Sinorhizobium fredii NGR234: one gene and its partner. The protein of the gene in region 2 interacts with the protein of the main gene of each other region in a pairwise test. Links are inferred from orthologs where the notes say so. Each region holds a gene or a part of one and is shown on either strand. Other genes may lie near its edges. The genes, in order: NGR_RS24785 and nifS.

Evidence for each region.
Region 1: the proteins of nifS (region 2) and NGR_RS24785 interact in binary tests that used the Escherichia coli proteins (3 or more experiments, as listed by UniProt). The link is inferred for Sinorhizobium fredii NGR234 from one-to-one orthologs.

What each region holds. Positions count from the first base shown.
Region 1 is NC_012587.1:2,836,483-2,852,233, reverse strand. What follows is about bases 10,229-13,227. They hold NGR_RS24785 (sulfurtransferase TusA family protein), read right to left. Parts: upstream 11,847-13,227; coding sequence 11,610-11,846; downstream 10,229-11,609. Other genes in these bases: NGR_RS24780 (L,D-transpeptidase family protein), read right to left, coding at 11,846-13,227; NGR_RS24790 (methyltransferase family protein), read right to left, coding at 11,017-11,499; NGR_RS24795 (M10 family metallopeptidase C-terminal domain-containing protein), read right to left, coding at 10,229-10,825. Also shown: NGR_RS24830 (aminotransferase), read left to right, coding at 1-2,183; NGR_RS24825 (AraC family transcriptional regulator), read right to left, coding at 2,429-3,370; NGR_RS24820 (NAD(P)-dependent alcohol dehydrogenase), read left to right, coding at 3,701-4,747; NGR_RS24815 (Lrp/AsnC ligand binding domain-containing protein), read right to left, coding at 4,875-5,339; NGR_RS24810 (M20 aminoacylase family protein), read right to left, coding at 5,364-6,527; NGR_RS24805 (D-alanyl-D-alanine carboxypeptidase family protein), read left to right, coding at 6,678-7,775; NGR_RS24800 (CobW family GTP-binding protein), read left to right, coding at 7,841-8,971; more of NGR_RS24795, read right to left, coding at 9,002-10,228; more of NGR_RS24780, read right to left, coding at 13,228-13,255; NGR_RS24775 (acetyl-CoA carboxylase carboxyltransferase subunit alpha), read right to left, coding at 13,525-14,478; site-specific tyrosine recombinase XerD, read right to left, coding at 14,542-15,483; NGR_RS32445 (hypothetical protein), read right to left, coding at 15,480-15,629; NGR_RS33595 (hypothetical protein), read left to right, coding at 15,657-15,751. UniProt on the Escherichia coli protein: Sulfur carrier protein involved in sulfur trafficking in the cell. Part of a sulfur-relay system required for 2-thiolation during synthesis of 2-thiouridine of the modified wobble base 5-methylaminomethyl-2-thiouridine (mnm(5)s(2)U) in tRNA.
Region 2 is NC_000914.2:105,983-121,690, forward strand. Bases 7,943-10,898 are described here. They hold nifS (cysteine desulfurase NifS), read left to right. Parts: upstream 7,943-8,816; coding sequence 8,817-9,980; downstream 9,981-10,898. Other genes in these bases: NGR_RS30190 (extracellular solute-binding protein), read left to right, coding at 7,943-7,970. In the rest of the region: nifK (nitrogenase molybdenum-iron protein subunit beta), read right to left, coding at 1-647; nifD (nitrogenase molybdenum-iron protein alpha chain), read right to left, coding at 743-2,257; nifH (nitrogenase iron protein), read right to left, coding at 2,354-3,244; NGR_RS30175 (phasin family protein), read right to left, coding at 4,168-4,575; NGR_RS30180 (hypothetical protein), read right to left, coding at 5,014-5,187; more of NGR_RS30190, read left to right, coding at 5,979-7,942; NGR_RS30205 (hypothetical protein), read left to right, coding at 11,235-11,612; NGR_RS30210 (radical SAM family RiPP maturation amino acid epimerase), read left to right, coding at 11,688-13,187; NGR_RS30215 (VirK family protein), read right to left, coding at 13,335-13,772; NGR_RS30220 (hypothetical protein), read right to left, coding at 14,680-15,096; NGR_RS30225 (LLM class flavin-dependent oxidoreductase), read right to left, coding at 15,263-15,708. UniProt on the Escherichia coli protein: Master enzyme that delivers sulfur to a number of partners involved in Fe-S cluster assembly, tRNA modification or cofactor biosynthesis. Catalyzes the removal of elemental sulfur from cysteine to produce alanine.

The DNA of each region.
Region 1 (15,751 bases), on a different replicon or contig from region 2:
AGCTTGCCGTCACCTGCGCGTCGCTGCTTCACCACGCCGATGGCGATCCCTTCCGCATCCTGCCGGCAGTCAAGGCTTTCCACGCCGTCTGCCCGCTGACCGAGGCCGAAATCAAGGCGCTCTGGCCGCTGATCGTCGCGAGAGCCGGCATTCTTGTCGCGAGTTCCGCACGGCAGCTCGAGATCGAGCCGGACAATGCCTATGTCCAGGGCAACGCCGCGCACGAGCGCGAGATCTTCGATGTCGCGGTCTCCGTTCCCTTCGAGCTGATGGATCATGCCATCCACCAGGCCATCGGCAAGGAGCTGGCCCCGGTCGCCCCGCCGATAGTCGGCCGCCTGCTGCCGGACATCGACCCGGGCAGCGTCGCGATTGTCGACCTGTCGCTGCTCGGACCGCATCTGCCCGCCGACCGCTGGCATTACGAGGACACCGAAGCGCTGCTCCTGCAGTCGGCGGCGCGTGCGGCCGGCGCTGCTGCGACCCGCTACGGTGAATTCCGCCTGACGGAAACCCGGCTGCTCCAGGCAAACGGGCCGCAAACCCTGGCCCTCCATGTCGACCTCTGCCTGCATGGGCAGATGTCGGTGCACGCGCCCTTCGCCGGCCAACTGCACGAGCGTGGCGGCAGACTGATCCTCTCGGCGCAAGGCCTCCACCTTCATCTGTTGGGAATCGAGCCGGCAGGCGTAGAGAGTGGAAGCGTCGAGGCAGGCGAGCGGATCGGGACTATCCCCGCCGACCCCATGGCGCTTGGCTTCATGCGCGTGCAGCTCTCAAACGCCGCGGAAATCGACCCGCCGCCTTTCGCGCGGCCGCATCAGGCGGAAGCCTGGCGCCGGCTCTGCCCGTCGCCAGCCGATGTCCTCGGTTTCGATTGCGACGCGCCGCCACCGCAAGCGGCGGCGCTGCTCGAACGGCGACAACGACATTTCGCGCGGCCGCAGAAGAACTACTACCGCAATCCGCCCGAGATCGAGCGCGGCTGGAAGGAGCACCTCTTCGACGTCGAGGGGCGGGCCTATCTGGACATGGTCAACAACGTCACCATCGTCGGGCATGGCCATCCGCGCCTCTCCGCCGCGGTCGGGCGGCAATGGTCGCTGCTCAACACCAATTCCCGCTTCCATTACGCGGCGGTCGCCGAGTTTTCGGAGCGGATTGCCGCTCTTGCACCGGAAGGCCTCGACACGGTCTTTCTCGTCAACAGCGGATCGGAGGCGAACGACCTCGCCATCCGGCTCGCCTGGGCTCATTCCGGGGCACGCACCATGCTCTCGCTGCTCGAGGCCTATCATGGCTGGACGGTGGCAAGCGACGCAGTCTCTACTTCGATCGCCGATAATCCGCAGGCTTTGACGACACGGCCGGACTGGGTGCATCCGGTCGTCTCGCCGAACACCTACCGTGGACCCTATCGCGGCCAGGGCTCGACCGGCGACTACGTGGGCGCTGTGACCACAAAGCTCAAAGAACTGGACGAAAAGGGCGAAAGCCTTGCCGGCTTCATCTGTGAAGCGGTCTACGGCAATGCCGGCGGCATTCCGCTGCCGCCCGGCTATCTCGAAGCCGTCTACCAGATGGTCAGGGCGCGCGGCGGTATCTGCATCGCCGACGAGGTGCAGGTCGGTTACGGCCGGCTGGGGCATCATTTCTGGGGCTTCGAGGAACAGGGCGTCGTGCCGGATGTCATCACCGTCGCCAAGGGCATGGGCAATGGCCACCCGCTCGGTGCGGTGATTACCCGCCGCGAGATCGCCGACGCTCTGGAGAAGGAGGGGTACTTCTTCTCTTCATCCGGCGGCAGTCCGGTGAGCTCGGTCGTCGGTCTCACCGTCCTCGACATTCTGCATGATGAGGCCTTGCAGGAAAACGCCCGCACCGTGGGTGATCACCTGAGGGACCGGTTGCAAGCGCTCGCGCAACGCTTCCCGATCGTCGGCGCGGTGCACGGCATGGGTCTCTATCTCGGTGTCGAATTCGTCCGCGACCGCGAGACGCTGGAACCGGCGACCGAGGAGACGGCGGCAATCTGCGACCGTCTCCTCGACCTCGGCGTCATCATGCAGCCGACCGGCGATCATCTCAATGTGCTGAAGATCAAGCCGCCGCTCTGCCTCAGCCGCGAGAGCGCCGATTTCTTTGCCGATATGTTGGCGAGGGTGCTGGAGGAGGGGTGGTAGAAACGCCAAGGCAGCCCTTCCGTCTCGACCGCAGCGAAGGCCCCTCCCCACAAGGGACCCACAAGGGGGAGGGACTTGCCAGCCGCACTGTTCCCGCCTTCATCACAACCTTGGCGTCAAGCGCAGGTTTCGAAAAATGGTAGGCGATTGCACCGAAGCCCCCCCACCTGTGGCGAGGGGTTGGGGAGGGGTTCTTTTTCCAAGATAAAACACGCGGCCGTCTTTCGCCTCGTCTCTTGCCCGCACTACCCCTCGCTCAGCATCTCCCGCTCGCCGGCCAAAAGGTCGACGAGGCTGCGGCGGACGCGGCCGATGTCGCGCATCGGCGGTTCGCCGAAGTGGCGGGCATATTCGCGGCTGAACTGCGACTGGCTGTCATAGCCGACCTGGTGGCCGGCATCGCCGGCGTCGAGGCGTTCCTCCAGCATCAGGCGTCGCGCCTCCTGCAGGCGAAGCTGCTTCTGGTATTGCAGCGGGCTCATCGCCGTGATCGCCTTGAAATGATGATGCAGCGAGGAGACGCTCATGCTGACCCGGCTTGCCAGGTCGTCGATGCGCAGCGGGCGGGAATAATGCTCCTTCAGCCAGGCGACGGCGCGGCCGATCTGGTGCGGCTGGCTTTCAGCGGTCGTCATCTGACGCAGCCTCGCACCATGCGGCCCCACGAGCAGCCGATAGAGGATTTCCTGTTCGATGAGGGGCAGCAGGATGGGCATCTCGGCGTGCCGATCCAGGAGCCGCAGCAGCCGCAGCGCCGCGTCTTCGAGATCGGCCGTGAGCGTGTTGACCGTCATGCCGCGCGACGATGCGGGCGATGCTGCCGGCTGTTCGCCGAGCCTGTCGAGCAGCGCGGGAATCTTCGTCGTATCGATCTGAAAGTTCATGCTGAGATAGGGTTCGTCGGCGGAAGCCAGCGAGATCTGCGAGAATACCGGCAGGTCGATTGAGGTCAGCAGATAGTCCGATGCGCCGTAGACGAACAACTCCCCGCCGAGCAGGACGCGCTTGGCGCCCTGGACGATGATTGCCAGGCTCGGCTTGTAGGCGGCGCAATTCGGCTTGGCGGAGCTCGAATGCCGGTGAATGCTGAGGCCCGGAACGATCGTCGGGTGGTCGCCGTCCACCTCGGCAATCCTAGCAATGATCTCGATCATCTCCTGGCGCGGCGTCCGTTGCATGTCTGACATCTTCGGTATTCTTCCCGGTGCTTTGGCTTGCGAGATGGGGCACAAATAGGAGGAGGAAGTTTTGGCGCAACGGCCGTTCTTCATTCTTGCAGGATTGTGCAAAAACTTTGCAGGATCGCACTAACGCAGTGGCGTCCGGGACAGCATAGTCCGCCTTGCCGCCCGAGGTCCATGCCTCCGCGCGGCGCGCTATTCCCAGAGCGGGATGAGGAAAAGTGCGTGCGGTTTTCCGCCCGCATCCCGCTCTAACTCTTAGGAATCGATCACGTTCATGATTTTGGGTCGATTCGACCCAAAATCATCGTGATCTAGACATGAAGGAAAGACCCCATGGCCATTGCAAGAGGATATGCGGCGACCGACGCATCGAAGCCGCTCGCCCCTTTCACCTTCGAACGCCGCGAACCGCATGACGACGACGTCGTCATCGACATCCAATATTGCGGCGTCTGCCATTCCGACATCCACCAGGCCCGCAACGAGTGGGGCAACTCGACCTTCCCCATGGTGCCGGGCCACGAAATCGTCGGCATCGTTCGGGCGGTCGGCTCGAAGGTTACGAAGTTCAAGCGCGGCGACCGGGTCGGTGTCGGCTGCTTCGTCGATTCCTGCACGACCTGCGCCAGCCGCGATCTCGATCTCGAACACTATATGCCCGGGCTGGTCGTGACCTATAACGGCGTCGAGGCGGATGGAAAGACCCCGACCCAGGGCGGCTATTCCGACCACATCGTCGTCAAGGAAGGCTATGTTCTCTCGATTCCGGAGAACCTGCCGCTCGATGCGGCCGCCCCGCTGCTTTGCGCCGGCATCACCCTCTACTCGCCGCTGCGCCACTGGAAGGCCGGACCCGGAAAGAAGGTGGCGATCGTCGGCATGGGCGGTCTGGGTCACATGGGCGTCAAGCTCGCCCATGCGATGGGTGCCGAAGTCACCGTCCTCAGCCAGAGCCTTTCCAAGAAGGAAGACGGCCTGAAGCTCGGTGCCGACCACTATTATGCAACGAATGATCCGCAAACTTTCGAGAAGCTCGCCGGAAGCCTCGATCTGATCATCTGCACCGTAGGGACCGAGATCGACTGGAATGCCTATCTCAATCTCTTGAAGGTCGACGGTGATTTCGTGGTCGTCGGCATTCCGGAAAATCCGGTGCCGGTCCATGCCTTCTCGCTGGTGCCGGCGCGGCGCAGCATCTCCGGCTCGATGATCGGATCGATCAAGGAAACGCAGGAGATGCTCGATTTCTGCGGTGAGCACAACATCGTCTCGGAGATCGAGATCATCCAGATGCAGGAGGTCAACGCGGCCTATGAGCGGGTGCTGAAGAGCGACGTGCGCTATCGCTTCGTGATCGACATGGCGTCGATCAAGGCGTGAAGATCACGGGCGCCGTGTGTCCCATCGGATATACGGCGCTATATCGAGCGTATGAGCGGAAGGAAGAGCAGGGGGCGATACCCCCCTCTGCCCTGCCGGGCAGAGGGGGGTACCACCCGGATCCCACCTAGACGAGCGGCAGCGGCCCGTCGTTCTTGATTTCCTCCATCACCGCATAGGTACGGGTTTCCTTGACGCCCGGCAGCGTCCACAGCACCTGGCCGAGGAAATTGCGGTAGGCGGCCATGTCCTCGAAGCGGGTCTTGACGAGGTAGTCGAAGCCGCCGGCGACCATGTGACATTCGAGCACGGCCGGCGCCTGTCTGATGGCGGCGGCGAACTGGTCGAAGACTTCCGGCGTCGTCTTGTCGAGCATCACTTCGATGAAAACCAATAGCCCGAAGCCGAGCTTGTGCGGATCGAGGCGCGCCCCGAAGCCGGAGACGTAGCCTTCCTTCAGGAGCCGCCGCAGCCGCTCGCTGGTCGCCGTCGGCGAGAGGCCGACACGGTCCGCCAGTTCGAGATTGGTGATCCGCCCGTCCGCCTGCAGGATGTTGAGGATCCGGCGATCGGTCTTGTCGATCTGATGCATCTGTCCGCCCCCCGCTTGCGTCTCTCAGGCGGCAAGCCGCGTTTCTGTGAGTTTCACCCAATAGGAAATCCCGTGCGGGATCACATCGTCGTTGAAGTCGTAGGCGGGGTGGTGGAGCCCGGCGGACTCGCCGTTTCCGATGAAGACGAAGGCGCCCGGCCGGGCAAGCAGCATGTAGGAAAAGTCCTCGCCACCCATCATCGGGTCGAGCGCGGCATTGACATTGCCTTCGCCCGCGACCGTCGCGGCGACGGCAAGGGCATGGCCGGTCTCTGTCGCATGGTTGACGGTCACCGGATAGTTACGGCCGTACCAGACGTCGACAGTCGCGCCATAGGCGCCGGCAATGCTCTCGGCGATCTGGCGAATCCGTGCCTCGCCGGTGTCGCGCACCTGCGGGGTGAGGGCACGCACCGTGCCGGCCAGAACCGCCTGCTCCGGAATGACGTTGTGGGCGAAGCCGGCATTGAACTTGGTGACGGAGACGACGATCGAGGCGAGCGGGTCGACGGTGCGCGAGGCGATCGTCTGCAGCGCGTTGACGATCTGCGCGCCGATGGCAATCGGGTCGATGGTCTTGTGCGGCTGTGCGGCGTGGCCGCCGCGACCTTTCACGGTGATGGTGAACTCGTCGGTCGAGGCCATGATCGGGCCGACGCGGCTGCCGAAATGGCCGACCGGCATGCCGGGCATGTTGTGCATGCCGTAGACTTCCTCGATAGCGAAGCGCTCCATCATGCCGTCCTTGACCATTTCGTTGCCGCCGCCGCCGCCTTCCTCGGCCGGCTGGAAGATGACGGCGACGTTGCCGGAAAAATTGCGCGTCTCGGCGAGATATTTCGCCGCACCGAGCAGCATCGCCGTATGGCCGTCATGGCCGCAGGCGTGCATCTTGCCGGGCGTGGTCGAGGACCAGGCCTTGCCGCTCGTCTCGGTAATCGGCAGTGCGTCCATGTCGGCCCTGAGGCCGATGGTGCGCCCCGCGCCGAGATTGCCGCGGATGAGACCGACGACGCCGGTTCGGCCGAGGCCGGTCACGATCTCGTCAACGCCGAATTCCCTCAGTTTCTTTTCGACGAAGGCTGCCGTATTTTCCACCGCGAACAGGAGCTCCGGGTTCATGTGCAGGTGGCGCCGCCATTCGGTCACTTCGTTCTGGAGTTCGGCTGCACGGTTCAATATCGGCATGATGCTTCCCTGTGGGTCTGTTCGGTGGATGGGCCTGGCGGCCAGGTGATTGGGCTTTGCCATCTCCTTGCCATATAGGCTAAATAGCCGGACGATACGAGGCAACTGCGGAAATTCGAGGTTAAGGTAGTGGTGACAGTTCGACTCCTGATGCGCAACAGGGCAGGCGCGATCGGCGTTCTTGCCGGTGTTTGTGCGGCATTGGCGGCGGCGCTTCCGGTGTCGGCCAATCCGCGGCTCGTCGTCGATGTCGCAACCCTGAAAGTCTACGAGCACCAGGACATCTTCCAGAAATGGTATCCGGCGTCGCTGACCAAGCTGATGACGGCCTATACGACGTTTCAGGCGATCAAGGCCGGCCAGCTGACACTGGAAAGCCCCGTCGTCATGACGAAGAACGCCGCGTCCGAGCCACCGAGCAAGATGTTCTACAAGCCCGGCCAGGCGATGACGCTCGACAGCGCGCTGAAGATGATGCTCGTCAAATCGGCAAACGACGTTGCCGTGGCGATTGCGGAAACGGTCAGCGGGTCTGAGCAGGCGTTCATCGACCGGATGAATGCGGAAGCGCGGCGGATCGGCATGACCTCGTCGCATTTCATCAATGCCAACGGTCTGCCTGGCCAGGGCCAGTACACGACGGCGCGCGACCTCGCCGTGCTGGCGATCACGCTGAAGCGCGAATTCCCCCAATACGCCTCCTATTTTTCGCTGGAAGGCTTCACCACCGGCAAGAAGGACTACGCCAACTACAACATGCTGATCGGCCGCTTCGAAGGTGCCGATGGTATGAAGACCGGCTTCATCTGCGCGTCGGGCTTCAATCAGGTGTCTTCGGCGACGCGGGCCGGCCGCAGCGTCGTATCGGTGGTGCTCGGCGAGGACAGTCTCGGCGCTCGCGCCGACGAGTCGGCCCGGCTCCTCCAGATGGCGCTGACGACCAGTGCCGCGGAAAAGCCGTCGCTCACCGCCATCGCCCCCTATGGCGAGAGCCGCGAAGTGGTTGCCGACGTCAGCAAGGAGATCTGCTCCAAGCAGGCCGCCAAGGTCCGCAGCGAAGGACGCGACGAGGCCGGCCGGCAAAAGCTGCTTTCGCCCTATATCCACGAGATCGACCGTCCGCTGAAGCTCGCCTTCGCCGGACTTATTCCGGGCAGCGGCGACAAGACGGCCAAGGCGGGCAGCGATGTCGCCGGACAGGGTGACGTCGCCAACGTCCCGGTCCCGGTCCCGCGCCCCAGCTTCTGAGCGCGATGGGAAATACGCGCGGCTTTCCGCTCGCATCTCGCGCCAACTTCACACGGAGTCTTTCCATGAACGGTCCCTTGCCGGTCGTGCCGGTGTCGATCCTCACCGGCTTCCTCGGTGCGGGCAAGACGACCCTTCTGAACCGCCTGCTGAAGGATCCGCAACTCGCCGACACGGCGGTCATCATCAACGAGTTCGGCGATGTCTCGATCGATCATCTGCTCGTCGAGGCGTCGAGCGACGGCGTGATCGAGCTTTCCGACGGGTGTTTGTGCTGCACCGTGCGCGGTGAGCTCGTCGATACGCTGGCCGATCTGATGGATCGCATGCAGACCGGGCGCATCAAGCCGCTGAAGCGCGTCGTCATCGAGACGACCGGGCTTGCCGATCCGGCGCCGGTGCTGCAATCAGTGCTCGGCAATCCGGTCATCGCGCAGAATTTTCGGCTCGACGGCGTGGTGACTGTCGTCGACGCGGTCAATGGCGCCCGGACGATCGCAAGTCACGTGGAAGCCATGAAGCAGGTCGCGGTTGCCGACCGGCTCGTGATCAGCAAGACCGGACTGGCAAGCAAGCAGCAGCTCGACGGGCTCTACGATGCCCTGACGGACCTCAATTCGCGCGCACCGATCATCGACGGCGACGGGCAAGAGGCGGGCCGCGCCGAGCTGTTCGCCTGCGGACTCTACGATCCATCGACCAAGGTTGCCGATGTCGGCCGCTGGCTGCAGGACGAGGCCGACGGGACTCACGGGCACCACCATCATCACGACCACGACGATCATGGGCACCATCACCACCATGACGTCAATCGCCACGGCTCGGACATTCGCTCGTTCAGCATCGTCCACGACCAGCCGATCGAGCCGATGGCGCTGGAGATGTTCATCGACCTCCTGCGCTCGGCGCATGGCGAGAAGCTGTTGCGCATGAAGGCGATCGTCGCGGTTGCCGACCGGCCGGAGCGGCCGGTGGTGCTGCACGGCGTCCAGACGGTCTTTCACGCGCCCGAACGGCTTGCCGCCTGGCCGGACCCGGCCGATCGCCGGACGCGGATGGTACTGATCACCAAGGGGCTCGAGGAGGCCTTCGTGCGAGACCTGTTCGACGCCTTCACCGGCAAGCCGCGCGTCGACCGCCCGGATGCGCAGGCGCTTACCGACAATCCGCTCGCCGTGCCCGGCATGAAGTTCTGATGCAATGCGCCGCCCGGCGCACCGCGGCCGTCACACGATGAAGAAGTCGGCAGAGGTGATGGCCACCTTGTTGTCGAGATGCGCAAATTGCACGGCTTTCCCCGCGCCAGAACCATCGGCATCGTAGAAGAGCACGCCAGTATCGCGGTCGTAGAGGAGCCGATCGCTCGCATCGACCTTGGCGGCCGTGAGGTCCTTGAAGAGGCCCGCCGGCAGAGTACCGGGCGTCAATGCCGCGAAGATCTTGCTTGATAGCACGATCGTGTCGTCGATGGCCGAGAAGTCGCGGATATGATCGACATTGCTGGCCCCGAGCGCCGTGCTGAAGGCGAACTGGTCCTTGCCCGCATTCCCGGAGAGCAGATCACCGCCGGCTCCGCCATCCAGCGTGTTGGCAGCGGCATTGCCGGTGATTGTGTTCGAAAGCGCGTTGCCCTTGCCGCCAATGCTTGCGCTGCCCGTCAGGACGAGATTTTCGACGTTGGCCGCAAGCGCCAGGGAAATGCTGCTTCTGACGATGTCGGTCCCGGCGTTCGCCTCTTCGATGACCTTGTCGCCCTTGTTGTCGACGACGTAAGTGTCATTGCCGGTACCGCCGGTCAGGGAGTCCGCTCCCTGTCCGCCATCAAGCGTGTCGTTGCCGGCAGCGCCGCTCATGACATTGGCGGCGGCATTGCCGGTGAGCCTGTTTGCGAGACCGTTCCCCGTTCCGTTGACGGCGAGGTTTCCCGTCAGCAGAAGGTTCTCGACATTGGCGCCAAGCGCGAAGGAGACGCTGCTCTTCACCAGATCCGTTCCGGCCGAAGCTGCTTCCGAGACGCGGTCGCCCACATTGTCGACGACATAGATGTCGTTGCCGGCAAGTCCGTGCAGCTGGTCGGCTCCGCGCCCGCCATCGAGAACGTTGCCAACTGCATTGCCGATCAGGATATCCGCGGCGGGACCGCCCTTGGCGTTTTCGATCACCACGCCGTTGGCAATGGTAAACCCGCCGGTCAGCGTTTCGGAGGTGGAAAGCCAACCACCTCCGCCGATCTCGGCTTTCAGCGTCGCGGCACGGAGATCGATCTTCGCCCGGCTGGTGCCGGTATAGGCAATGGTGTCATTGCCGCCGGTGTCCCATAGCGTCGTGTAGCCCCGGTTGAAATCGACATTGTCGCTGAAGCGATAGAGGTCGTTGCCGGTGTTGTGGGCCTTGGCGCCGTACATGTGCTGGAGTGCGGCGATATCGATGGCGCCGAGCGAACCCGGCTGCGCGTTCAGCGTTGTTCCGAAATCCCTGGCCTGGGTGAAGGGGTTGTCCTCGCCCCAGAAGGCATAGGTGTAGCCCATGACGGAATAGATCGACGAGTTGAGCAGGCCCGTGCCCTTGTCGTCTTCGTCGACGACTCCGGGCAGGGTTGGACCGGCGATCGAGTCGTGCGTGTGCTTGAGACCCAGGCTGTGGGCGATCTCGTGCAGCCAGACGTCCGAGAAGGTGCCGAGACGAATGATGTCGGCCGCCGACTTGACGCTCTTCGGGTCGATGCCGACGGCGGTCGTCACCGTATCTTCGGTCGGCCCCGGCCCGCCGGAGAACCCGCCGCCGCCGGTGTCGAGCAGCGTCTGCTTCAGCGTCGCATTGGCGATGGTCGTCTCGCGAAAGGTCACGTTGATGCAGGCCGCGATGTCCGCGAACATCTCGCGATAGAAGTCCTTCCAGTCTCCCTCCGCGAAATCGTCTATGCCGTTCTTGTCGATGTCCTGCTTGGTGAACCCGAAGGTCAGGGTTTTCGACGTCCAGGCATAGCCGCCGATCACACCGTCGGTGACCGCGTTCTTCGAAGAAGCGACGCGCTTGTAGGTGGTTGCCATCGACGATTTCCCATCCAACCTGCTTCAATCCACGGTCGGATACAGACGGCTCGCGATGCCTGCAACGGGACTTCGCCACTCTTTCGCGTCAAGCGGATAATGGGTGCGCGATCAGGCGATTTGGCCCGCAGAATTTTGCCGACAGCGCGTCGCGGCGCCGGAGGGCGCGGATACGTCTTTCTCTGCCCGCGCTACAGCCAGCGGCGGACGCGAGTCCTGTAGGTGCGATAGACGTCGCCGAACTTGCGCTCGAGATAGGCTTCCTCACGGGCGACGACGCCGTGACGGATGACGAAGTAGAACGGCACCAGCAGGATGAAGAGCCACAGGCTGTCGAAGCCAATGGCGAGACCGATCAGGCCGAGGAACATGCCGATGTAAATCGGGTTGCGGCTGTAGCGGTAAGGTCCCTCTTCGACGATGGTGGTCGTCGGCTCGACAGTCTGAATATGCGTGCCCGCTCCCCGAAAGGTCGTCGCTGCCCAGATGAGCAGTGCCAGGCCAGCGAGGAACACGATGGCACCCAACCAAAAGGCCGGCATGGCCGGCGGCAGGAACGGCAGCGGGAAGACGCCATCGGACAGGAACCCAACCGCGACCGCAAGGATCCAGGCAAGCGGTGGCCGGACCATCGCACCGGAATTGTCGCGGAAACTGTCATTCGCCTCGTTCATCCTGCCGCCCGCCTCTCCGAGGCAGGATAGCAGGAATACCGATTGGCTTGGAGCCCAGCTTGGCCGAGGCTGAGCGAGGATGAAAGGCGCGTCGCGCCTGCGCGGATCGGCTACACTTTCTTGCGGATGAGAAAGCGATGGCCGGCTGCGGTCGACGCTGCCTGCTCGAGCCGGTGTCCGTCCTCGTTGCAGAAGTGCGGAATGTCGATCACCGCCAGGGGGTCGGTCGTTTCGATCTCAATGAGCGCGCCGGGCGCTATCGTCTCCATGCGTTTGCGCGTCTTCAAAACGGGAAGGGGGCATTTCAGCCCCCTCAAATCGTAGACGATCCGCTCCTCGGCCGGCATCAATTGCCCCAGATCTTCCAGAAGGGGCGCTTCTTCGGCGGCTGTTCCGCCGGTGCCGTCTCGCCGCCGGCTACAGGGGCGGTGGCCACTTGCGGATTGGCCGCGGCCGGCGCAGTCGCCTGCTGCGGAGCGGTGGAGGGTTGCTCCTGAGCCGCAGCGGGCTGTTGAGCCGCCGCCGGGGCCGCGCTCGGCTGCGCGATTGCCGGCGCTGCCGGCTCGCTTTTCGAGAACAGGTTCCAGAAGGATTTCTGGGCAGGCGCCGTCTGCAGCGCCGCCTGCTGGACGGGGCGTTCGATGGGGCTCTGCTGCGGCACGGGCACAGCCTTGCCGGCACGCGTCGCCTTCTCCAGCGCCTCCTTCTGGATCAGTGCCGCCTGCTTGGCCTCTTCGGCCTCCTTCTGGTCGGCGAGGCGCTTCTCGAGATCGCTCACCTTCATCAGCTTGCCGGCGTCGAGCGACGTGCCGGTCGGCGCATAGGCCAACTCGCGGCCCTTGCGTTGTTCGGCAACGATCGCCTTGCGCTCCGCTTCGCTGGGTTCGTACCAGACCATGCCGTCGAATTTCTTCACCGACTTCTGATAGTCGCGCTGATAATCCTTCTCGAAGTTCGCCATTGCGACCTGCAGGGCCGGCGGCGTCGACATGGCCGGGCACTGGCCGGATGGATTGAAGCTGCCGTCGGTCTGTTGGTTGAAGACGTACTTCCTCTCGCAGACATTGACCTGCGGGGGACGCTTGGTCACCTCGAACTGGTCGTAGCCGACCTTCAGCATCTTCCAGAACTCGATATTCGGATTGTCCCGGTGGCGCGCCATGTTTTCCGCGGTCATCCGGTAGGGGAAGGCCTGCAACTGGACGCTCTCCTGGCCGCCCTTGAAGGCGTCGCGTGCCAGGGCGAAGATCTCGATGATCTGCTCGTCCGTCATCGAATAGCAGCCCGACGACGAGCAGGCGCCGTGGATCATCAGATGCGTGCCGCTGCGGCCGTTCGCCTTGTCATAGGCGTTCGGGAAGCCGGTATTGATCGCCAGATAGTAATTCGAATTGGGATTCATCTGGTGCGGATAGAGCGGATAGAAGCCTTCCGGCGCCTGACGGTCGCCCTCCTTCACCTTGGGGCCGAGCTTTCCCGACCAGGCGCAGATCTTGTAGCTCTTCAGAAGCTGGAAGCGGCTTGACGTATTCGCCTTCCAGACCTCGAGCGTTCCCTCTTCCTTGAATATGCGCAAGAGGATCGGGGACGTCTTCTGCATCCCCAGCTCGCTCATCTTGCTGACCATCTTGCTGGACAGCTGGTATTCCGTCTTGTTCTTGACGGAGGAGAGGTTGACCGAATCGAGCGTTTCGTTCGTGCAGCCGGCGAGCCCGGCGGCGATGGCGGTGGTGATGACAAGATTCCTGAAACGCATTGGCAAAAGCCCGTTTTAGCCAGATTCCATCCGTGCACACCTCATCCGCAAAGAAGAGGCATCAACGAATCAGTAAGACATTATTCTTCACGAAATCTTAACCGTGCAGGCGCCCCCTGCGAACGGCCGTTTCTCATGACCCCATGAATATGGCCAAGATTTGGCCATAGTCCCGATTTCCGGTTGCCATGCGTGGCAACTTGATCGCAATGGTTAATCCTGGATCCCGACCAAGGTTAAGGCGAAACGCGGTTCGCCGCCTCGTCCGGTCAAAGATTCCGGCCGATATTCAGGTATTTTTGCCGGCGATCCGCCCTAAGCTCGTCGCCGTTGCGCCCGGACAGCTCCTTCAGCGCATCGGCAATGACCGTGCCGGTGCGGCCGATCACGGCCTGCGGATCGCGATGGGCGCCGCCGACCGGTTCGGGAATGATGCCGTCGATGACGCCGAGCGACTTCAGGTCCTCGGCAGTGATCTTCATGTTGCTGGCCGCTTCCTTGGCGCGCGTCGAGTCGCGCCAGAGGATCGAGGCCGCACCTTCCGGCGAGATGACGCTGTAGATCGAATGCTCCAGCATATAGACGCGATTGCCGGTGGCGATGGCGATGGCGCCGCCGGAACCGCCTTCGCCGATCACGACGGTGACGATCGGCACCTTGACGTTGAGACACATTTCGGTCGAGCGGGCGATCGCCTCGGCCTGGCCGCGCTCCTCGGCGTTAACGCCGGGATAGGCGCCGGCGGTGTCGACCAGCGTGATCAGCGGCAGGCCGAACCGATCGGCCATTTCCATGACGCGGACCGCCTTGCGGTAGCCCTCGGGGCGTGGACTGCCGAAATTGTGCTTGATGCGCGACTTGGTGTCGTTGCCCTTTTCCTGGCCGATCACCGCAACCGGTGCGCCGCGGAACCGCGCCAGGCCCGCCTGGATGGCATCGTCATTGGCGAAATTGCGGTCGCCGGCAAGGGGCGTGAACTCGGTGAAGAGCTCCGCGGCATAGTCGAGGAAATGCGGCCGGGACGGGTGGCGCGCGACCTGCGTCTTCTGCCAGGGCGACAGCTTGGAATAGATCTCCATCATCGCATCGCGGACGCGTCCTTCGAGGCGCGCGACCTCGTCGGACGTGTTTACGCTCTCGTCTTCGCCGGCAAGCTTCTTCAATTCGAGGATCTTGCCCTCGAGATCAGAGATGGGTTTTTCGAAGTCGAGATAGTTGTGCATGAGATGCGTTTCCGATCGTTTTGCGACAAGGACCGTCCGGCAAAGCCAACCTGCCCGCCGGTCCTAATCCTGTTTTTTCGCCTGTTTGGCAAGGGGGTGGTGGTTTTGCACCAGCTCGTGCAGCCGTTCTTCCAGCACATGCGTATAGATTTGTGTCGTCGAAATGTCCGAATGACCGAGCAGCTCCTGCACGGCGCGGAGGTCGGCGCCATTGGCCAGCAGATGGCTGGCGAAGGCGTGGCGCAGCACGTGCGGCGAGATCACGGCGACCCTGATACCGGCGCGCGCGGCGAGACTCTTGAGGTCGCGGGCGAAGACCTGGCGCGGCAGGTGGCCGGATTTGCCGGAGGAGGGGAACAGCCAGGGGCTCTCCGCTTCCGCCGCTCTCCTGCGCAGCGCGTCGCCGTACGTCCGCATAGCGCGGATCGCCGCCTGCGACAGCGGCACAAGCCGTTCCTTGTTGCCCTTGCCGCGGATCACCAGGAAGCGGCCATTCTGCGCAAGCACGCTCGCAGGCAGCGAGACGAGCTCGCTGACGCGCATGCCGGTCGCATAGAGAAGCTCGATCAGTGCGTGCATGCGAAGCCGCGCGAAGGCGTCCTCGCCGCCGGCGGCGGCTTCCGCCTCGGCTTGGCCGATCAGTCGGGTGACGTCGTCTATGCTGAGCGTTTTGGGCAGGGCACGCGCCTTCTTGGGCGCATCCAGGATGCCGGTCGGGTCATCGCCGCGCAGCCCCTCCGCATAGAGGAACTTGTAGAATTGCCGGAGCGCCGACAGCCGGCGCGCCTGCGAGGACGATTTGAAGCCCTCGCCGGCCAGGTGCGAGAGATAGCGTTTCAGATCGTCGGCCGTCGCACTGTTGAGCCGTGCCCCTGACGAGCGCAGGAAGGCGAGCGCGTCCCTGAGATCGCGTTCGTAGGATTGCAGCGTGTTGATCGCCGCACCGCGCTCGGCGCTCATCATTTCCAGGAAAGCTTCGAGATGGGCTTCCGAAAGATCCGTCATTGCGGCTTGTTGACCCGTTCGGATGGAATGCGCACCGTGACGTCGCGCTCCACCGGCTCGACGAAGGTGACGAGCGCCACCATGGTTCCATAGATCATGCCGGCCACGATGGCGCAGAAGAACAGGAACCGGAAGAGGGTTGGCATTTCAGTCTCCAGTACGCGGGTGACGCCATGCGGACCGTGATCTATATGAACGGCTCGTCCGGCAAGTTCAAGAAGCGTCGCGGCGCTCCGCGCGACGACTTGACGCCCCCCGCCGATTTGTC
Region 2 (15,708 bases):
TGGGTGCGCGCCTGGCCCTTCCAGAAGTGCTCCAGGATGCCCTTGACCATGCTGTCATAGCCGTCGACATGGCTGCCGACGAAGGCGGGCGTGTGAGCGAACGGCACGTCGAATTCGGGCGGGACTGCGCCTTCGCTCTTGGCGTTCTCAATGAAGCCATGCAGGTCGTCGCCGATGACCTCGGCCATACAGGTGGTGGAGACGGCAATCATCTTCGGATCGTAGAGCGCGTAGGTATTGGCGAGCCCGTCGACCATGTTCTTCAGGCCGCCGAACACCGCCGCATCCTCGGTCATCGAGGACGAAACGGCCGAAGCCGGCTCCTTGAAGTGGCGCGACAAGTGCGAGCGATAATAGGCCACGCAGCCCTGACTGCCATGGACGAACGACATCGTCCGCTCGAAGCCGGCGGCTGCGAACACCGCCCCCAACGGTTGACAGGCCTTGGCGGGGTTGACGACGAGCGCCTCGCGGGCGAGGTTTTTCTCGCGATATTCCCAGCCCTTGCTGTATTCGCGCTGGTCCGTGACGAGCCGTTCGGGGTGCGGACATTCGAAGTTCAGCTTCTTCTCCGCGAGCATCTGCCGGTATTCCGGCTCGCGAAACAGCGGCGCATGGTCGAGTATCTTCTCAGCCGATTGCGGCATGGTGTTTGACCTTCTTGATCTGGCCTCTTAGGCCCAGGGATGTTCGAGAGGTTTCCGGTCTTGCCGCGGTCCTCGTGCCGCGCAAGACCGGCCGATCATTCGGCTGCAACTGCGGCCGTCGGCACGGTCATTTTCTTCCAGGGCGCGTCGTAGAGATCCCAGACCGGATTGTTGATGGCGAGATCCATGTCGCGGGCGAAGATGGCGAAGCCGTCATAGCCGTGATAGGGGCCGGAATAATCCCAGGAGTGCATCTGGCGAAACGGGATGCCCATCTTCTGCACCGGATACTTCTCCTTGATGCCGGAGCCGACCAGATCGGGGCGGATCCGCTCGATGAACGTGTCCAGTTCGTAACTGGTCGCGTCGTCATAGATCAGCGTGCCCGTCTTCACGTAGTGGCCGGTGCGCTGGTAGTCGTCGTTGTGGGCGAATTCGTAGCCGGTGCCGACGATCTGCATGCCGAGGTCCTCATAGGCGGTGATGACGTGGCGCGGGCGCAAACCACCGACATAGAGCATCACTCGCTTGCCCTGGAGGCGCGGCCAGTACTTGTCGATCACGGCGTCGACCAGCGGCCGGTACTTGGCGATGACCCTCTCGGCCCGTTCTTCGATCGTCGGGCCGAAATGCCTGGCTATCTTGCGCAGAGAGGCTTCGATCTGGGAGGGGCCGAAGAAGTTGTATTCCATCCAGGGGATGGCGTATCTTTCCTCCATGTGCCGGCAGATGTAGTTCATCGACCGGTAGCAGTGGATGAGGTTGAGCTTGGCCCTGGGGGCCCGCTCCACTTCCGCGAGCGTGGCGTCGCCCGACCAGTTGCCGACGACGCGCAGCCCGATCTCCTCGAGCAGGATGCGCGACGCCCAGGCGTCGCCGCCGATGTTGTAATCGCCGATGACGTTGACATCGTAGGGACCGGTTTCGAACTCGACGTCCGTCTTGCCGTCCGCCTTGTCGAACACCCAGTCGCGGATGGCGTCGTTGGCGATGTGATGGCCGAGCGACTGCGAGACGCCGCGGAAGCCTTCGCAGCGCACCGGCACGATCGTCGTTTCGTGTTCGGCGGCCTTCTTGCGCGACACCGCTTCGATGTCGTCGCCAATCAGGCCGATCGGACATTCGGACTGGATGGTGATGCCGTTGTTGAGGGGAAACAGCTCCTCGATCTCGTCGATGACCTGTTCCAGCTTCTTGTCGCCACCAAAGACGATGTCCTTCTCCTGAAAGTCGGAGGTGAACTGCATCGTCACGAAGGTGTCGACGCCGGTGGTGCCGACATAATAGTTGCGGCGCTGCGACCAGGAATATTGACCGCAGCCAACCGGGCCGTGCGAGATGTGGACCATATCCTTGACCGGGCCCCAGACCACGCCCTTCGAGCCCGCATAGGCGCAGCCGCGGATCGTCATCACCCCGGGGATCGACTTGATGTTCGACTTCACGTCGCATTCGGAGAGGGTCTCGCCCTCCTCCCCGACCGCCTCGCGGTCCGATGCGACACTGAGGTGCTTTTGGCGACGCTTGGCCGCCTTGTGTGGGTACTGCGACAGCACTTGCGTGATCAGCTCCTGATGGAGCGCACTGTCATTCTCGTAATCGAGGCTCATTGGGCCTGCCCCCTTTTTTGCGTGTCCTCCAAGAAGAGGCACCATTGGTGGAATGTCGCACCGGATCACCGTCCCGGGCAGCGTCTGCGGCGGCGGTCACTGGGCCGCTGCCGCCGCTTCCTTGGCCTGAAGTTCGGCAAGCATCTGCTCGTCGGTCTTCATGACGCCGAAATCGAGCAGCATGTCCTCCAGCTCCTCCATGGTGATCGGGGTCGGGACGGTGCCCTGGCCGGAATTGGCATGGATCTTGTCGGCCAGCGCGCGATACTCCGCCGCCTGTTGCGACTCCGGGGCATACTGGATCACCGTCATCTTCCTGAGCTCGGCGTGCTGGACGATGTTGTCGCGCGGCACGAAGTGGATGAGCCTGGAATTGAGCTTGGCCGCCAGCGCCTCGGCGAGATCGAGCTCGCGGTCCGTCTGGCGCTCGTTGCAAATCAGCCCGCCGAGCCGCACGCCGCCCGAATGGGCGTATTTGAGGATCCCCTTGGCGATGTTGTTGGCGGCATAGAGCGCCATCATCTCGCCGGACATGACGATGTAGATTTCCTGCGCCTTGTTCTCGCGGATCGGCATCGCGAAGCCGCCGCACACCACGTCGCCCAGCACGTCGTAGGAGACGTAGTCGACATCGTCATAGGCGCCATTTTCCTCCAGGAAGTTGATCGAGGTGATGACGCCGCGGCCGGCGCAGCCGACACCCGGTTCGGGGCCGCCGGACTCGACGCATTTGATGCCCTTGTAGCCGACCTTGAGCACGTCCTCGACCTCGAGGTCTTCCACCGATCCCTCCTTTGCCGCCAGATGCAGGACCGTGTCCTGCGCCTTCGCGTTGAGGATGAGCCGGGTGGAGTCGGCCTTGGGATCGCAGCCGACGATGAGGATCTTCTGCCCGAGGTCGACAAGGGCGGCGAGCGTGTTCTGCGAGGTGGTCGACTTGCCGATACCGCCCTTGCCGTAAAACGCGATTTGACGCAGACCTGCCATGTTGCTTTCCTTCGTTGTTCGAAACCATCGCGGTTGCCCGCAACACGAATACAGCGGCAGCTTCAAGCCGCCTGCACAAGGAAGGCTTCAAAAGCCGTGCCAAGTCGAGGAGGGTGAGCCCAGCAGAAGCTGGTTTACCTTCTTTTACAGCTACTTAGATTAGGAGAAGTAGCCGACCCAGAAGCAAGCCTGTGTCGCGGAGCCGACAATTTCACAAACAATTGTCGAAAGCGTCCGACGCGCCAATGGTCGTAGTCAAACCGGCGCAGTGGGTCACGATCGACAAAGGCGACGGACCGCTGTAGTTGTCGAAGTGGTGCTCGGCGAACCAGGCTGTGCTGAAGCCGGCTTGCAGAGTGTCCCACGATTCATGACAGCCGCGCTGGGCGGCCAGGATAGATGTTGCGAACTTGATAGTCGCTTCGTTTGCAGATCAGGCGCCGTGCAGGTCGCGGTGCCACGTGTCATTCGGCCGGCGCTGACGGTGTGGTCCCTATTAGGACGCGTCAGGCGAGGCCAGAAGTCGTCCCAGTTCAACATCCCTGCCTTTCGTGAGCCGCGGCCTACGCGACGTCCATTCGTGATCCGGTGTATGTTGCGCGGTTGGGTCTTCGAGACGTCGAGGGAGCTGAATGAAGATCAACGTGACTACTTGTGCGCAAGGACCTGCGCTGCGGTGCGCACAAGAGACCGGAGCAGAAACCTTGGGGCCGATGTGATCCCTGAATGCGCAATGGGGAGGTGCCGCCTTCCTGCAGGAGGGCGAAAGAAGCCGTAGATAGCGTCCAGGATTTCCCCCCACCTATAACACAAGCCGATGTCATCAATCCGACAAATCGGCGGAAATCATCGAATGGTACTCCAGGCTACTGAGCGCAAAGCCGTGGCGGGTCACGGCCTGCCACGGCGGGGATCGCTGACGATCAGGCCGTCTTGAGGTCTGCTATAGCCTTTTCAAAGAATTCCTTGATTGGCTTCGACATATCAATCAAAGCCTTGGTGCTGAGCGCCTGGGATTCTTTGACCTGCTCGACACCCATGTCTATACGCTTGCGCAGGAAGGAACACTGTAGGTCGAAAACTTGGGACGGCGATTTTGCCCCGAGAAACTCGCTAAGATGGTGCAAATTAGCGAAGGTGTTGGCTTGGACTGCAGCGAAAGTGTTCAGCGACAGTTCAAATCCCACCATCATTGTTGACTTGAAGACGGATCCGGCCAGCTCCTGTAACTCAATAGCATGCGTCAATTGCTCGCCCCTATTGATTGCCGTGGATTGACCGACGATCGAGTTTTCGACAGTTTCGAAGGGCTTTTCTGCGGTCCTGGACATTTCGCTTTCCTCTCGTTACGGCGGCTCTGGCGACCATCTTGCACATCGTCAACGCCCATTTGTCGCAAGAACTCAATTGAATAGTATTGTGAAATCTTCATACGTGGCGCAGTCGAGGCATAGGATTGTTGCCGCAATGAGCAGCTCCGCCGCCTCGCAATGAGCAGGTTCAAGATTTGTGCCAGTTCTGTCGGTGGCGCCAAAAATCTGTCATCTCGCTATCCTCCACCCGGGTCTTTATCGATAATCGATGCTGCGGCTGCGGACTTTGGCTGGAGGCCGATTAAGATGTCTCGGCGGTCATTTGATGGAGGCAAATAACATTTCTTGCCGGCCAAGGTTTGCCTTGAGACAAAGGTGAGAATTATGGACAGAAGGCGGTGAGGTGGCAGTCCCGTCGTGCCAGACCGATGGTGTTCGCGCACTCAAATTCGTGGATCACGTCGGCGGCGAAGAGCTTGGCGATAATGTCAGAGGCGTCGTCCTAATCGCCTGCACTACCATCAGTATGTCGCCGTGGCCGGTTACCGGGATGGCGGGGCTGGTCGGGTCGAGAACAGTAAGCACCTCGGGCGTCAGGATCTGCGGTTTAACGGCAACTGGCACGGTCATTGCTCATCAGCTTCACATGACAGTCGCCGCTGTCGGTTTTCGGAGAATCGGCTTGGCAGGCGACCGGGCGCGCCCCATATGGAGGATCTCCTGATGACCATTGAGCATTCCGCGGAGACCCGCGCCAAGCCACCCTTATATCGCCATCTCTATGCCCAGGTTCTGGCAGCGATCGCGGGCATCCTGTTTGGATATTTCTATCCGGACATCGGAAAGCTTGGAATGATCATTGCACCGGTGATCTTCCTGAAGGTCGCGACGGAGATCGCAGGCATAACCGGTCTCGCCAAGGTTGGTCCCATCGCCGGCAAGGCGAGTTTGATACCTGACCTTCTCGACTTTGGTACTTGCCGTCCACCTCGCGGTCACCAATGTGATGCAGTCGGGTGCGGGCAGTGCTTATCGATCCGGCCTCGCTCATTGCCGAGGCGGTCGCCGGCTGTGCGGAAAAGGCGCAAGAACAGTTGATGACCGGTTTCCTGATACTGGTTATCCCGTCGACGCTTGTCAGCGACGAAGGAAGACTTTGCGACACTGGTCGACATCCACGTCATCGCCGCCGCCAGAAAAAGTGACAACGGGTACAGCGACACAGGCCGCGACCCTACCAGGCACAAAGCTCCGCATATCCATAGACGCTATGAACAGAATTTAGAAAATCAATTTTTGAGGAGTGTGAATTGCCCATATCTAGGGACGATCGGCCACTGACATGCCGATCCTGCAACGACTTGGAGCCGCCCCACAAACACCGTGGCGGCGAATGGATAAAAACAAGGAGAAAGGACGAGATGCTGGACATCGGCGTCATTGGAAGACTGAAGTTTGCGACCGCGTTCATGGCCATGTCCTTACTACTGGTGCCGGCTGCGGAGGCTCAAGAGCAGCCGGTCTGGCACTACGGACTGTCGCTCGTCGATGATCTCAAATATCCGCCCGGCTTCAAAAAGTTCGACTATGTGAATCCCGAGGCACCTAAGGGCGGAGATCTCAGGCTTTCACAGACAGGCACCTTCGACACGTTCAATCCCCTGCTGGTGAAGGGCGAAACGGCCGTCGGCCTGGATTTCGTCTTCGACACGCTCATGAAACCGTCAGAGGACGAGATTTCGACGGCCTACGGGCTTCTGGCCGAAGGCGTTTCCTTCCCCGACGACATCTCCTCGGCCACGTTCCGGCTGAGGCAGGAAGCGAAATGGGCCGACGGCAAGCCGGTGACGCCGGAAGACGTCGTCTTCAGCTTCGACAAGGCGAAGGAACTGAACCCGCTCTATCAGAGCTACTATCGGCATGTCGTGAAGGCGGAAAAGACAGGGGATCGGGACGTCACCTTTCACTTCGACGACAAAAACAATCACGAACTTCCTCATATCCTCGGGCAGATCCGGATTGTGCCGAAGCACTGGTGGGAGGGCACTGGACCGGACGGCAAGCCGCGCGACATTTCGCGAACGACGCTTGAACCGGTGATGGGGTCAGGTCCCTACCGGATCGCTTCGTTCGCCCCCGGCGGGACCATTCGTTATGAGCGCCGGCCCGATTACTGGGGCGTCGCGCTCAACGTCAATGTCGGGCAGAACAATTTCGATTCGATCACCTATTCCTTTTTTGGCGATCGCGACGTCGAGTTCGAGGCCTTCCGCTCCGGCAACACCGATTATTGGCGGGAGAACCAGGCGATGCGCTGGGCTACGGCCTTCGATTTTCCGGCGGTGAAGGATGGCCGCGTTAAACGCGAGGAAATTCCCAACCCCTTCCGGGCAACGGCCGTGATGCAGGCGATGGTGCCGAACATGCGCCGCAAGCCCTTCGACGACGAGAGGGTGCGCCAGGCATTGAACTATGCGCTCGACTTCGAAGAACTGAACCGGACCATCTTCTACAATCAGTATCAGCGCGTGAACAGCTTCTTCTTCGCCACAGAACTCGCCTCCTCCGGTCTGCCGGAAGGCAAGGAACTGAAGAACCTCAACGAGGTCAAGGACCTCGTGCCGCCCGAAGTGTTCACCACCCCTTATAGCAACCCGGTCGGCGGCACGCCGCAAAAGGCGCGCGAAAACCTGCGCAAGGCGATCGAGCTCCTGAACAAGGCGGGGTTCGAGCTCAACGGTAACCGGATGGTGAATACTGAGACGGGCAAGCCGTTCTCCTTCGAGATCATGTTGAGCAGCCCGTCATTCGAGCGCGTCGCCTTGCCCTATGCGCAGAACCTTAAGCGGATCGGTATCGAAGCGCGCGTGCGCACGGTGGACCCATCGCAATATACCAATCGCAAGCGTGCCTTCGACTACGATGTGACCTGGGAAGTTTGGGGTCAGTCCTTGAGCCCCGGAAACGAACAGGCGGACTACTGGGGATCGGCAGCCGCCACACGCCAGGGCTCCAGGAATTATGCCGGCATCTCCGACCCTGGCGTCGACGCCTTGATTGAGCGCGTGATCTTCGCAAAGGATCGCGAAACGCTGGTTGCCGCAACGAAGGCACTCGATCGCGTCCTGCTCGCCCATAATTACGTCATTCCGCTCTATTACAAGCTGGCCGCCCAAATCGCCTATTGGGACGCGCTGGCCCGGCCGAAAGAGCTGCCGAAATACGGACTGGGCTTCCCCGAGGTGTGGTGGTCGAAGAGCGCTGCCTGTCATTTGCCCGCGGGCGTTCGCTGTAGTTGCATTTGCGGGAGCTCTGGCGAAGCCGGGCGTCACCAGTTCACGCCCGACCGTCGCCTCATCCGAAATGCGCAACTTCTGGACCAAATCTGCGCCGCCAGTGAATTTAAAGGATAGCCTGCTTTCGACGTCCTTTGCCAGCCCCGGGCGCTGAGCGTCATTCAGTGTCGCTCGGTCGCCGCGGTGCACCGTTCGTTGGGGACCCAACACTGCAGCATCTCGCTGCCGAATGGCGCTGCCTCCGAACGGGGGCCGCCATTGTAGAGTGAGGCAAGTGCCAGCAATCGCCGCTATGGCTGGCATCCTCCGTCTGCCATCAAGCTTTCGAAGAGCTGCGCCGCCGAAGTCATCACATTGCATCTTGTTTGCGGCACAGAGGCGCTCTTTGGTGTGGGCTAATTCGACAATGTCCGATTTCCGACATTGTCGGACAAATGTCACACCGATGTTTGAGTTTCGGTGTTGTTTCAAAACCGTTTTTTTCGTTGGCATAGTTTGTGCTTGACCGATTTGCAAAGGCCTTTTCGAACCAGGAGAAACGATCCATGATAGGTCTTAACGGAAGAGCCGTTAGTGCAGTGAAGCTCCCTCCTTCCCGCGATTCTGAACCGACCGATGGCTTATGCATATGACGGTTCAAGCGGACGGCTGTGCATATACCATTTTGCATTAGAGACTGAGTCGCGCGAGGGCGACACTGTTATCGAGAAGGATGGGATCAACATATTTGTTGACTCGGACCCCCAACCCCATGTGGCCGGCCTGGCCGGGACGTCATCCCAAGGGTGGATTCGCCCGGGTTAGTCTTCAACGTTTCAACGCGCGGGAGAGGTGAGCCTGGGGCAAATCGTTCGGCTGATCGCCACGCACGGGAGAACAGTAATGCTGGATCAAAAAGCACTTCTACAATGCCACGATCGCCATTTGTAAACCTTTCGTCGTTTCGGTAGCTGGAGAATTATCTTGAGGCCTATCTATCTCGACAACAACGCAACGACGCGCGTCGATGCGGAAGTTCTCCAGGCGATGCTGCCATTCTTTGCAGATGTGTTTGGCAACGCTTCCTCGATGCATGACGCTGGTGCTACTGCCGGGGCAGCGATTAACGTAGCGCGCAGGCAGTTGCAAGCACTGATCGGTGCAAAGTTCGACCCAGAGATCACCTTTACCTCGGGCGGGACCGAAAGCAACAATGCGGCGATCCTTTCGGGGCTCGAGGCTATGCCTGAGCGCACTGAGATCGTAACTTCGGCGGTCGAGCATCCTGCGGTGCTGACGCTCTGCACCCATCTGGAGAAGACACGCGGCACCAAGGTGCACAAGGTCCCAGTGGATCACCAGGGCCGACTTGACCTTGACGCTTATCAGGACGCCCTTACACACCGTGTAGCAATCGTTTCGATCATGTGGGCCAACAACGAGACGGGAACGATCTTTCCTGTGGTAAAGCTAGCTGAGATGGCCAAAAAAGTCGGCGCAATTTTCCACACCGATGCGGTGCAAGCAATCGGCAAGCTACCGATTGACTTGAAATCAACGGCGATCGACATGCTGTCGCTTTCCGCGCACAAGTTCCATGGCCCGAAGGGCGTCGGGGCACTCTACATAAAGCGCGGGGTACCCTTTCACGCACTCATCAAGGGTGGCCACCAGGAGCGCGACCGGCGCGCGGGCACGGAGAACACGCCCGGGATAGTAGGTCTGGGCAAGGCGGCAGAACTCGCGTTGGATTGTATGGACAAGGACAATGCGATAATAAGATCATTCCGCGATCGATTGGAGAAAGGACTTCTCGAGCGTGTCCCCCAAGTCTTCGTAATGGGTGATCCGGTGACGCGGTTGCCCAACACAACGAGCATTGCCTTTGAAGGCGTCGGTGGTGAAGCCATGCAGTTTCTGCTCAATCGCCATGGCATCGCCTGCTCCTCCGGATCCGCCTGTACCTCTCGTTCTTTATCGACGAGCCATGTGCTAAAAGCCATGGGTACTCCCCACAGGCAGGCGGTCGGAGCAGTCCGCTTCTCGTTGTCAGGCTATAACTGTGAAGAGGATATAGATCGGGTGTTGCGGGTGATACCCGCAGTTGTGAAAAAACTGCGTGAATCTCGTCCAGTATTTGCCGGGTAGACGCTCTGCCGGCACATACGATTGTTTGAGCGCTTGGGCATGTCCGAATAGCCGTCACTGATGGCGTCTCGATCACAGCTCTTCCCAGGGTCATCATAGGGTGCAGGGCCGGGACCATGTGTTGGAACGAAAGCAGCTATTCCGCGGCCAGTAGGAGAATGCAATGTCTTATGATGATGCGACCTTTGCCCCTGATGGCACTGACATTCTCACCTGGCTGAAGGATTTGTCGGCCGCCGAGGAGTTCTTCGATGCCCTCGGCGTCACCTATGACCCAAAGGTGCTAAACACATCACGGCTCCACATAATGAAGCGCATGGGTCAGTATCTGGTCGCGGAGGACTTTTCCGATCTCCCCACAGGCACGGCCGCCACCCGTGCGCGCGCCGCACTCGAGCGCGCTTACAGGGACTTTGCAACTTCGTCGCCACTCAAACATCGTGTTTTCAAGGTGCTTGAGGATCGCGATCCGACTAAAGCTGCTGCGCCAATCCAAGTCTTCGTACCATTGGAAGAACTCTTGCAGCCATCCGAAATCAGTGACTGCGGCGGGGTTGCGACACAGCGATGTCATCAGTCCGACAAAGTAGTCGCGGCTCCGGACGCGTTGGAATGAAGCGGTTAGTTTAGCAGGCTGTAATAAAACTCGTTGGCACGTGGTGCATGGAAGGGTCGGAAGACCAAGGCGATCGAAACCTAGACAGATCATAATGCACATCGCCGATACCCAGTCGGCGCAGATGCGCGTCCATTGCTAATGCGTCGGTGCCTAAAGTGCCAACCCGATGCCGTCGGCCCGCTTCAGCGCTGGTCGCGGTCAGGGTTGCATGAGCCTGGGTCATGTCCGGATGATACGCATACAGCTCTGATCTCCCCACCGCCGTGGGGGTCGTCGACCTGCTATGCCGGCCGTTTGTGACCCCCACACTCCGCACGATTCGTCGACGCTTCTCTCTGACGCCGCTACGCCGTCGTCACGCTTTTGAGCGTATCCCGATGTTTCACTGAATGAACCGACTGGCGGAATCCGCAACTGAGCTGGCAAAAAAGAGAGCCTGCCTTAGTGAAGAATTTTGCGGATGTCTACATTTCGGAGCGGCCAATTGGCCGGTTCGGGACTAAAGGTCGGTAAGTTGACAATGCATGCACTCTGAAAATGCACAAAATGACGACATTTTTAGGTTGGCACGGCGCTTGCTCGTTCACGGCATCATCCACGCCTGCAATTGGCAACTATGAGCAAAGGAATTAGCTATGCCGCGAGCTGACGTAGAGCGATTCGTCAACGATTTAGACAAAGGCAGGCTGCCTGCAAACCTCAAGCCAAGTGCCACGGGTCTTGCACCGATCGTAGCGGCCGGAAAGAGTCTCGGCTACAACATCACGCTTGACGAAGTTCAAAACTACATCCGATTGGACAGCCGACGGAAGTCTACTGGCAAGAAGCTCGAAGCGATGGCGAACAGCAAGCGTGGCTCGCGCGTTCCGGCCTTGCCGCGCTTAGTACAATCTAGTGCTTTGGATAGTCCCGTTACGGATGGGCTCACGCGGCCGTTGCATATTGCTGAAAAAGGCGCCGCCGTCGCCGCGGTCGTTCAACTTGTTGTAATTGTTGTTCATGTTTCAAGCTGATTTTTTACCGGAGCGCATTGGCTTGGACGATCGGTGCCAAGAGAGCATGACAGCAAATATCATCGGGAACGAGACATGCGATCTGGCCTACAAGAAACGGCTTCAAGGGCTCACCTTTATAAAGGCGAATATTGGCGACAGATCTTTAACCGGCGCACGCCGGAGCAACGGCGCACCTTGTCGCACATCAAGCGTTTCATGGAACGGCTGGCTGGTGACATAAAGTTCCGCACCGCGGTTTCGGAGAGCGTCGACGCCCCTCGCGCGGTAACAGAGCGCTATGGCATTGAAGTTGACCCACTGGAGATACTGCCGCTCTGGCGCGATGATCATCTTACTTACCGCTACAAGCCGGAGTCTGCCCCATGGCCGCTGTCGATAATGTGGGACGAGTACATGCGCGACATGTTGCGCCATCGCGACCTCCTGCGCGACCATGGCGATATGTCAATGACCAACCCTCGCTTTCATGCCTGGCGCGAGCGCCAAATTCGGCGTTGTAATGACGAATTGGGCGGATCAGCGCCGTCGATCACGCACCCCATCATCGCTTTCGAGCTGAGCGAAGGGTGCACCGTCGGTTGCTGGTTCTGCGGCCTCTCGGCCGCTCCGTTCAAAGGCTATTACGAGTATAGCAAACAGCATGCAGAGCTTTGGCGCGGCGTGGTTGGTGTCGCGAGCGAGGTGTTTGGCCCGGCAGCTCGTACTGGATTCTGCTACTGGGCCACAGAGCCAATGGACAACCCGCAGTACGACCGCTTTCTCTTCGACTACTATCAGATCACGGGCGCATTGCCGCAAACAACGACGGCCGCCCCGCTCAAGGATGAGGCACTCACCAGGCGCGTGCTCGGCCTCTTCAATCTTTATGGCACTACGATGAATCGCTTCTCTGTGCTCAGCACGGCACATCTCAATCAGATCCACAGGGCGTTTTCGCCTGAAGAACTGACAGGGGTCGAACTCATCATGCAGGGCAAGGACGCTCCGACCGCAAAGGCTTTCACGGGGCGGGCGCGCAAGCGGAAGGAGAAACTCAGTGCGAGGCAAGAGGCAATCGCCTTTCCGGAGCGAAATCACACGACGATCGCCTGTGTTTCCGGCTTCCTCGTAAATATGCCGCAGAGACGTTTGCAACTAGTGACGCCGGTACCGGGTAGCGGACGCTGGCCCCTCGGGTATCGCATAGTGGGTCAACGGTCATTCAGGACGCCTGACGAGTTCCGGGACGGGCTCAAGAGCATGATTGATCAACATATGCTCGAGAGCCCAGCCCCCGACCTGCCGATCCGCTTTCGCAGGGACCTGGAGTACACAGCGGGAGACCGCTGCTTCCATCTCCGCTCGCGAAGCATGGAACACCGGGTGCTCGACTACGCTCCGATCTCGGTTGGCCATCTAATCGCGTGCGGCAACTTTACAGCCTCGGAGTTGGTTATGCGGGCCTCGACGGATGGAATAAGCGTACTTGCTGTCGCCGACCTGCTCGATCAGTTATACGCGGCCGGCGTGATCGAAGAGGACCTCGATGACCGCTATGCTTGGCAGACCAGCGACGGCATAACAGACCGCTGAAGAAGCTCAAGGATAGCGGCAGGCGGGTTCCTTTACCTATCGGGACCACTGCAAATGGCACGGGCGGGTGCCCCAGGGAAACCTTCAGCCGCCGATCCGGGACGATCCGCCACCCGAACCCGCGCGATCGTGCTGCAACATGCCAGATCACTGTGAAGAGAAGAAGCTCAATCCGTGACCAATTGAGCACTTATAGACCCGGCTCGTTCCTTTTCGCTCGTAACTGGGCACATTGAAGACGACCATGGTGAATTCGGCGCCACCGTCCGGCCGGATCCGGTAACGAAGAAACTGGATAACCGGCTTACCGTCACGATCTATGGTAAAATGCTGATCTGCAAAAGCGAGGGTGCCGTCAGATGTGATCCTATAGCCGTCTATGCTAACGCCTCCACGCGTCTTGGTCGACGGTGTATCGGAAGTCGCCGGAGTGCACATGCCTAAATCGACCGTCACAGTCACCGGTTTGCCGGTAGTCAGCGCGCGTTCAAGCTCGGGAAAGCTCGCCAGTACATGACTATCGCCGGCGGCATTGGCAGCTGTAGCAAACAGTATCCCGAATAAGGTTGCAACGATATGTTTCACAGGTGGTCCTCTTTAGAGCGACTATACGGTTGACACGGCCCCTGCGGGCGAACCGGGGGCTCGGCGGTTTCAAGCAGGGCGCGGGAGAGTGCGGCTTCGGACCGGAGCAGTTTGCCGACAGCCCATACCACTCGATGGGGCAGCCGTGTGTGGAGAAGGCTCCGCGTCTACTGCTATCCTTGTCCCAATTGAATTCAACCCAAAACGCCACGCTATTCTAATGGGAAATCTCAGCAGATATGTAAAATCGCTTATTTGGATGGAGGCTATTGAGGAGATGGAAGAGTGGTCGCACGCAGGTGCAAGCCTATCGGCGCTGTCACTATCGCCTGCGGGTGCGGGGGTGCCGAAAAGAGAGACGATGAGCAGTTACCCGCTGGCGAGCGATGGACAAGGAGGAGACCGATCCGCCACTACGAAACAGCGAACGCGTTCGTCGCGCATCCAGGCAACGTAGCGGTGGAGTTGCGCCCGGCACGACAATTATGGCAGTCGGCTCACGCCACCAGCCTCAATGCGGCTGGTGGCAAAGGCCGTGGCGGCGGCAGGGCGACGCGCTGTTGATTGACAGATCCGCATAGCGCACGATTGGGATGCGGCGCCGGAGACTTCCCGCTCGATCAGATCCCGAGCGAAGTTGGTATTACGGTAGCAAGCGACATGCCTTCGGCAGGTGGTCAGGCGGGCTTCACGCCGAAGCTTGCCGCCACTCTCAGTCCCAACACCGGGCATATTCGCCGTTTGGGAAAATATGCACTCAACATGGACGACCAGCCAGCGCCGCTCGTCCCAAAATGATTGTCGTTCGAATTGCCCGCGTGAATTCTACCCAAATGGGTGATATCCATTACTGCCAGGCCTTGCTAGCCATGATAGTCATAAGAGCTTTGTTACCGCTACAATCGCATTAATTCGGTCGCGAACGTAACCGCAATTGTTCGAGCAATAACGTTAATTGGTTTTCGAGTTCTCGAAGAGAACGTTCCGTTGCTATAAAGTGAACCTCAGCGCCCGCTACGGTTGAAATTGATAACATTCCCGAATTGGAGCCATCGGCGGCCAGACCAGCTCTGACGCTGAATCCGGCTGCAGCAAAGGGCTTGAACTTTCTTTCCTCCTTCCCCGTTCTCGTAGCGATTTGATGTTGGAGCTGTCCGCATGCGGCCATGAACGAAGCAGCTATTCTGCTGCCAATTTCTGGACCGAATGCTACTGTGGTAGTTTCCCCTTGATCAGCAATCAAACTGACAAATGCTAGTTGATCATCCGCGGTCGTTCCTATTCCGTTTACGTCTGTTATCAATATTGCGTCGATCTCGGCCATCTTACCTCTTCCCAGAAGCCACGCTACCCGATAAAACACCTTCGAGTCAGATGTACTTAGCGCCGACCAGCCCATTGTTGATTTTTGGGCCGAATTGGAGTTGCGCCTGATACGACAGGAAGCCGTCACTTTTACACACGCCTGACTTCGTCAGGCGCCATGGCACTCAGCCAACTCGATCCATTAGTTCCGATTGAATGGTCATTGCGGTATACAGCGAAGCATCCAAAGGCAAATCTCCAAACGCGACCTGACAAAGGAGATAGTTGGCGCCCGCCTCTTCCAACTGATCAAGCAGAGTCCGTCGCACAACAGCCGCCGTTCCCACTACGCACAATTCACTTTCGATTGCTGCATCGAAGGTCAGGGGCAGATTTGGCGGAACTGGAATTGCATGGAGGTCGTACAGGAATTTGAAATTATTCAGCCATCGTTGGAAGGCAGGAGCCGCAAGCGAGTATGCATGTTCTGCAGAGTGCCCGACGACAATCATGCGGAGCAGTCCGAGAAATGACGCGTTGCAGTTCGCGTCAGAGCTGAGTCCTTCCTCGGAACGGAAGGCATCAGTAATCCTGCGAACAAGCGAGGCGGGTCCCACACATGCGACATTTG